Synechococcus elongatus PCC 11801: one gene and its partner. The protein of the gene in region 1 binds, or shares a complex with, the protein of each later gene. Links are inferred from orthologs where the notes say so. Each region holds a gene or a part of one and is shown in the gene's direction. Other genes may lie near its edges. The genes, in order: uvrB and pcrA.

The links.
Region 2: the proteins of uvrB (region 1) and pcrA are in contact, whole or in part, in a crystal structure (PDB 7EGT), measured with the Thermus thermophilus proteins. The link is inferred for Synechococcus elongatus PCC 11801 from one-to-one orthologs. Residues at the interface, in WP_096411307.1 of Thermus thermophilus: Glu23, Leu25, Arg26, Asp27, Gly28, Glu29, Arg30, Phe31, Arg55, Glu326, Asp327, Phe328, Glu379, Ser382, Gln383, His398, Gly400, Arg401; in WP_096412145.1 of Thermus thermophilus: His654, Arg656, Phe657, Gln666, Asp668, Glu669, Lys680, Arg681, Leu682, Ser683, Lys685, Tyr686, Ala687.

Annotation. Positions count from the first base shown.
Region 1 is NZ_CP030139.2:2,375,851-2,379,131, reverse strand. Bases 261-3,220 are described here. They hold uvrB (excinuclease ABC subunit UvrB), read left to right. Parts: upstream 261-720; coding sequence 721-2,721; downstream 2,722-3,220. Other genes in these bases: DOP62_RS11895 (DUF3531 family protein), read right to left, coding at 2,783-3,220; DOP62_RS11905 (DevA family ABC transporter ATP-binding protein), read right to left, coding at 261-599. In the rest of the region: more of DOP62_RS11905, read right to left, coding at 1-260; more of DOP62_RS11895, read right to left, coding at 3,221-3,238; DOP62_RS11890 (Sll0314/Alr1548 family TPR repeat-containing protein), read right to left, coding at 3,242-3,281. UniProt on the Escherichia coli protein: The UvrABC repair system catalyzes the recognition and processing of DNA lesions. A damage recognition complex composed of 2 UvrA and 2 UvrB subunits scans DNA for abnormalities.
Region 2 is NZ_CP030139.2:1,353,903-1,357,293, forward strand. What follows is about bases 310-3,379. They hold pcrA (DNA helicase PcrA), read left to right. Parts: upstream 310-687; coding sequence 688-3,072; downstream 3,073-3,379. Other genes in these bases: DOP62_RS06470 (hypothetical protein), read right to left, coding at 310-477; DOP62_RS06480 (hypothetical protein), read right to left, coding at 3,151-3,379. In the rest of the region: more of DOP62_RS06470, read right to left, coding at 25-309; more of DOP62_RS06480, read right to left, coding at 3,380-3,391. UniProt on the Escherichia coli protein: A helicase with DNA-dependent ATPase activity. Unwinds DNA duplexes with 3'-5' polarity. Translocates on single-stranded DNA with 3'-5' polarity. Initiates unwinding more efficiently from a nicked substrate than double-stranded DNA.

The DNA of each region.
Region 1 (3,281 bases):
ATCGTGCAGCCCTGTTCCTTCGCCAGCTGCTGCATCAGGTCCACCACATCCCGACCCGATTGGCGATCGAGGGCAGCCGTCGGTTCATCGGCCAGCACCAGTTTGGGACGACCCACCAAAGCACGGGCGATCGCCACACGCTGTTTTTGCCCCCCAGAAAGGTTCTCAGGGTAGTAGTCGAGGTGATCGCCAAGGCCCACCGCTGTCAGCATTTGCTGCGATCGGGCGATGCGTTCGTCCCACTTTAGATCAGCCTGCAAATCTAACGTCATTTGCACGTTCTGGCTCGCTGTCAGAAAGCGTAGGAGGTTATGGGCTTGGAAGATGTAGCCGATATTGCGCCGCACCTCGACGCGTTGGCGTTGGTTGGCTTCGTGTAACTCTTGGCCCAGCACGGTCAGGGTGCCGGTCTGCACCGATCGCAACCCTCCAATTAACGTGAGAAGGGTGGTTTTGCCACAGCCGGAGGGTCCAGTCAGCAGAACAATCTCGCCAGGATTGAGATCGAAACCAACATTGAACAAGACCTGTTTTTGCAGTGAGCCGTGGCCATAAAAATGGTCAAGGTTCCGAATGGAGACCACTGGTTCGCTGCTCATGACCCTCTCCAAAGAGCTGCCTGCATTTTAGCGGTACTGTCTGGAGCAGCTGCGTGGGCGATCGCCCTTGAATGGTGCAGGATTGCTATCTTCAAGCAACAGTGGCAGCCACATCCCCAGCATGACGCCCTTTCAACTGCAAGCCCGCTATCAACCAATGGGAGATCAGCCCACTGCGATCGCGCAGTTGGTGCAGAAAGTTCAGGCAGGGATTCCCTATCAAACGTTGCTGGGTGCAACCGGAACTGGCAAGACTTTTACGATCGCTAATGTGATTGAACAGGTGGGGCGACCCGCGCTAGTTCTCGCTCACAATAAAACGTTGGCGGCGCAGCTTTGTAATGAGCTACGCGAGTTTTTTCCGAATAATGCAGTTGAGTATTTCATCAGCTATTACGACTACTATCAGCCCGAAGCCTACATCCCCGTCACCGATACTTACATCGCCAAAACAGCGTCGATCAACGAAGAGATCGATATGTTGCGGCACTCCGCCACTCGCAACCTCTTCGAGCGGCGCGATGTGATTGTTGTTGCCTCTATTAGCTGCATCTATGGCCTCGGCATCCCCAGTGAATATTTGAAGGCAGCCATCCCCCTAGAAGTCGGGGCTGAAGTCAATATGCGCGAGGTGCTACGCCAACTCGTCGATGTCCAATACAGTCGCAACGACCTAGAGTCAGGTCGTGGTCGGTTTCGGGTCAAGGGCGATGTTCTGGAAATTGGCCCTGCCTACGAAGATCGGATTATTCGAGTTGAGTTCTTTGGCGATGAAATCGATGCCATTCGCTACATCGATCCCGTGACTGGTGAAATTCTCCAAAGCCTCGATCGCCTCAACATTTATCCGGCCCGCCACTTTGTCACCCCTGAGGAGCGACTAGAAACCGCGATCGCCGAGATTAAAGCGGAGCTCAATCAACAGCTGCTGACCTTACAAGCCGAAGGCAAACTAGTTGAAGCCCAACGCTTGGAGCAACGCACCCGCTATGACCTCGAAATGCTGCAGGAAGTAGGCTATTGCAACGGCGTGGAAAACTATGCCAGGCACCTCGCGGGCCGCGAACCAGGATCACCGCCGGAATGTTTAATCGACTATTTCCCCAAAGATTGGCTCTTGGTGGTTGATGAATCCCACGTGACGGTACCCCAGCTACGCGGGATGTACAACGGCGATCAATCCCGCAAAAAAGTGTTGATTGATCATGGCTTTCGACTGCCTAGCGCGGCGGATAACCGCCCTTTGAAGTCGGAGGAGTTTTGGGACAAAGTGCGGCAGTGCATTTTTGTCTCAGCCACGCCCGGCGATTGGGAAGTGGGGCAATCGGAAACCCATATTGTCGAACAAGTCATCCGACCAACAGGGGTGGTTGACCCTGAGGTTTTTGTCCGACCCACAGAAGGCCAAGTTGATGATTTACTCACAGAAATTCAGCAGCGGGTCAGCCGTCAAGAGCGGGCTCTGATTACAACACTGACCAAACGGATGGCCGAGGACTTGACTGATTACTTGGGCGATCGCGGTGTTAAAGTTCGCTATCTCCACTCCGAGATCAATTCGATTGAACGGATTGAAATTCTTCAAGATCTACGCAACGGCGATTTTGATGTCTTGATTGGCGTCAATTTACTGCGGGAAGGCTTGGATTTACCTGAAGTCTCATTGGTCGCAATCCTTGATGCTGACAAAGAGGGCTTTTTGCGGACTGAGCGCAGCTTAATTCAAACGATCGGTCGTGCGGCTCGCCACATCAACGGCCAGGCAATTCTCTATGCCGATCGCCTGACCGAAAGCATGGAAAAAGCGATTGGCGAAACCGAGCGACGGCGACGCATCCAACTGGAATATAACCAACGCCATCAGATTACGCCTCAGCCGATCAGCAAGCGATCGAGTAATGCCATTCTGTCGTTCCTCGAAGTCTCGCGGCGACTGAATAAACAAGAACTAGAAGTTGCCGTCAGCCAAGCGGATGATCTTTCCTTGGAGGAAATTCCAAATCTGATTACTCAGCTAGAAGCACAAATGAAAGAAGCCGCCAAAAATCTTGAATTTGAAGAGGCAGCTCAATATCGCGATCGCATCAAAAAGCTGCGTGAGCGACTCGTCGGTCGTCACTGACAAAAAACTGGCTCGAGTTCAGACCCAAGCCAGTAATGCTCAGCAATCGCAACCGATTGCGCTAGTTCCAGTCATCTGCCGCAAAGTCAAGATTGCGGCGTCCTGGTGAGGGCCAATCGGCATTTTCACCGCCGATAAAGACCCGCTCTAAACCGACCATTTCTTCGCTCAGCCGCTGCAGTGCGTTGAGCAACACGTCCAGCGCGATCGCATCACTCGTACCCAAATCAAACCAGCAGCGAGCCCAACGGCCCTGATACTCCACTTCTCCCATGTTGTGCATCAGGGCTGGCAGACTATTCCGCTCCTGAGCTGACTGATAGCTCATGTAGCTCAGCTCAAGTCCTTCATCTTGAGCCTGCAAGTTCTCGGCATTGAAGCCACCGAGCTTACCGAGGAAAAACCATGAGTCAAAAACTTCCTCGAGATATTGCTGCTCGAGCGGTGCCGGCACCGTACTAAATTCAACCCAAATCCAGCAGTCGAACGGGTTAAACTCACGAAATTCAATTTGCATAGGTTACAGCGAAGGCAAGGTGGATGGTCCCCAAGGACCTGGC
Region 2 (3,391 bases), 1.0 Mb from region 1 along the record:
GGAATGACGGGATGGATCTAGTAATCAGCAGGTCGAGTAGGAGGTAGAGCTGGAAAAGGATCCTGATGAGAAGTAGAGGCAGCCATTGGAATCGCTCGAGAGGCTGGAATCCCCCGAGGAGTTGTAGAGGGTGCTGCCCCGACTGTTGCCGCCGTTGCCATTACCCACCACACTCTGGAGGGCACGGCCGCAGTCCGCGATCGCAGTATTCACCGCAACATTGGGATTGACGCCGCTCACCACGGACTGGGTGTAGCTGGTTTTAACGCAGTTCAAACTCCAAGCCACCAAGCTATCGCTGGGGGCATAACCCATCTGCGCTTGAAAAGAAGTCGTGAAACTGCGGACAAATTCGTAGTCATCTTGCGTGGTCCAAGCTGGATAGGCCTGAACAGGCAGCATCACGCCCGTCAGACCGATCGCGATCGCAGCCAGTTGAGCAACAGCAGGGAAAGGGGCGTTCGGAGTCAAAGTCATGGCTGTTGAGGGAGTCGAAGGAACGAGACCTCAAGAGAGGTTGTCCTCACTCTCGCGGCAGCATTAAGCGTTCGCCGTGACTGAAATCAGTGATGGCTGTGATTTTGATCACAGGGCGCAACCTCCCTCACAGAGCGATCGCTCCCGAGTCAGAAAGCGGAGCGATGACCAGAGGCGATAGGCTGAGGAACAGCCCTGTTCGCGAGCGCAATGTCCAGCGACTTCCTTAGCCAGCTCAATACTTCTCAACGTCGAGCCGTCGAACACTACAGCGGTCCGCTGCTGGTGGTTGCCGGGGCTGGGTCTGGCAAAACCCGGGCACTGACCTTTCGGATTGCCCATCTGCTGCGGCAGCATCGCGTCGATCCAGAAAATATTTTGGCGGTGACCTTCACCAACAAAGCCGCAAAGGAAATGAAGGAGCGGCTGGAACGGCTGTTCGCGCAACAACTGGCGGAATTGCAGTATGGCCAACCCTTCACAACGCTACGGGAGATTGAGCAAACCCAACTGCGATCGCGCGTCTATCGCGAAGTCACAAAAGATTTGTGGATTGGTACATTTCACGCAGTTTGTGCGCGGATTCTTCGCTTTGATATCGACAAGTATTGTGATCCGAATGGCCGTCGTTGGACGAAGCAGTTCTCAATCTTTGATGAAAATGATGTCCAAGGCTTAATCAAAGAGATTGTTGGTAATCAACTCAATCTAGACACCAAGAGATTTGAACCGAAGTCTGTTCGCTACACGATTAGCTCAGCAAAGAACAATGGTTGGTCACCCGATGAATTTGAACGACAGCAGCCGAACTATCGCGGCCGTGTGATCGGGGAAGTTTATCGCCGCTACTTAGATCAGCTCGCTGCCAATAATGCTCTTGACTTCGATGATTTATTGCTGATTCCAGTTCAACTCTTTCGACAAAATGAGCAAGTTCTAGCCTACTGGCACCAACGCTTTCGCCATGTTTTGGTTGATGAGTATCAAGACACCAACCGCACCCAGTACGACTTAATTCGACTGCTGACGACCAACGGTGCTGAAACAAGAGATTTCGATCAGTGGCAGCATCGCTCAGTCTTCGTGGTCGGGGACGCTGATCAATCGATCTATTCCTTCCGTGCGGCTGACTTCACGATTCTGATGGGCTTTCAGGATGACTTTGGCGATCGCCTGCCGGATGATGACACCCGCACGATGGTCAAACTCGAAGAGAACTATCGTTCGACTGAAAACATTCTTCAGGCTGCCAATGAGCTAATTCGCAACAATACTGAGCGAATCGATAAGGTTTTGCGACCCACCCGAGGCAGTGGTGAAGCGATCGCCTGCTATCGGGCCGATGATGAAATTGCGGAAGCCGAATATGTGGTTCAGCAAATTCGTCAGCTTGAGCAACAGAATCCTGAATTAAATTGGGGCGACTTTGCGATTCTCTACCGCACTAATGCTCAATCACGAGCCTTTGAGGAGTCATTAGTCCGTTGGAATGTTCCCTACACCGTGATCGGGGGCTTGCGCTTCTACGATCGCCGCGAAGTCAAAGATATCTTGGCTTATCTAAGGGCGATCGCTAATCCCTTTGATGCGGTTAGCCTGCTACGAGTTGTCAACGTTCCCAAACGGGGCGTCGGCAAAACTACCATTGGTCGACTCGTTGATGCTGCGCAGGAGTTAAATGTCCCTCTCTGGGAAATTTTGCGCGATGCAGAAACAGTGCAAAACCTCGCAGGGCGATCAGCTAGAGGGTTACTTGAATTCGCAACTTTAATTCAGCAGTTTCAAAACCAAGCCGATGAACTCCGACCTTCTGAACTGATTCGCCAACTCTTAGAACAATCGGGCTATATTGCTGAGCTCCAACGCAGTGGCACTGATGAAGATGAAGATCGTCGCCGCAACTTGGAAGAGTTAGTCAATGCAGCGATTCAATATGAAGAAGAAAACGACGATCCCAGTCTGATTGGCTTTCTGGGAACAGCTTCACTAGCTTCAGATGCCGACAGCAAAGAGGCGAATCAGCAAGTCTCTTTGATGACACTTCACGCCTCGAAAGGGCTGGAGTTCCCTGTTGTCTTCCTAGTTGGTTTAGAACAGGGACTCTTCCCTAGTTTCCGCTCACTCGACGATCCGCGCGCTGTCGAAGAAGAGCGACGCCTCTGCTATGTCGGGATCACTCGCGCTCAAGAGCGACTGTTTTTGACCCATGCCAGTGCTCGTCGGCTTTGGGGTGGCGGCCGCGAACCTGCAATTCCCTCCAATTTTTTGAGCGAGTTGCCGGCTGAACTGATTGTTGGTCAGTCGCCGCGTAGTCGCCACCAACCCATTCCCAGCATCAGCCCCCAAGCCACGACTGAACGACGCACGAGTTTGCGCGATCGCGTCGCAGCAAATGCCGCCACAGTTGCCCAGTCACAACAGCCTGCTCGCCAGTGGCAAGTGGGCGATCGCCTCCAACATCGTCAGTTTGGCGTTGGTCGCGTCACCCGAATTTTTGGGGCGGGCGATCGCCAGTCGATTGTGGTTCAGTTCAGTGGTGCAACGGGGCAGCGCATTCTGGATCCGCGCTTAGCACCGATTGAACCGCTCGGCTAAGCCAATCCGTTTCACCCTTCAATCCGCGTGAAAGTTGCGATGCATGAGTCAGTGAGCTGAGCATCTCTGTCTCTCCGGTCAGCTCATCGAACTTTTCTGGCTAGCACTTGTACTGAGACTCATCGACGACTCAGGACTTTGTACGGCGATCGCAGCAGCCCAATCGGGCCCGAGTGAAATGAGGCGATCGGGCAGGATGCGCACCAGTACAGATCCCAAGGGCGATCGCGCCTCAACTTGGATCTGCTGATGCGGTCTTAACTGCAGTGCTTCTCGTATGGCCGAAGGCAACTCCAGCACCGAGAGCGTGCAATGAAGC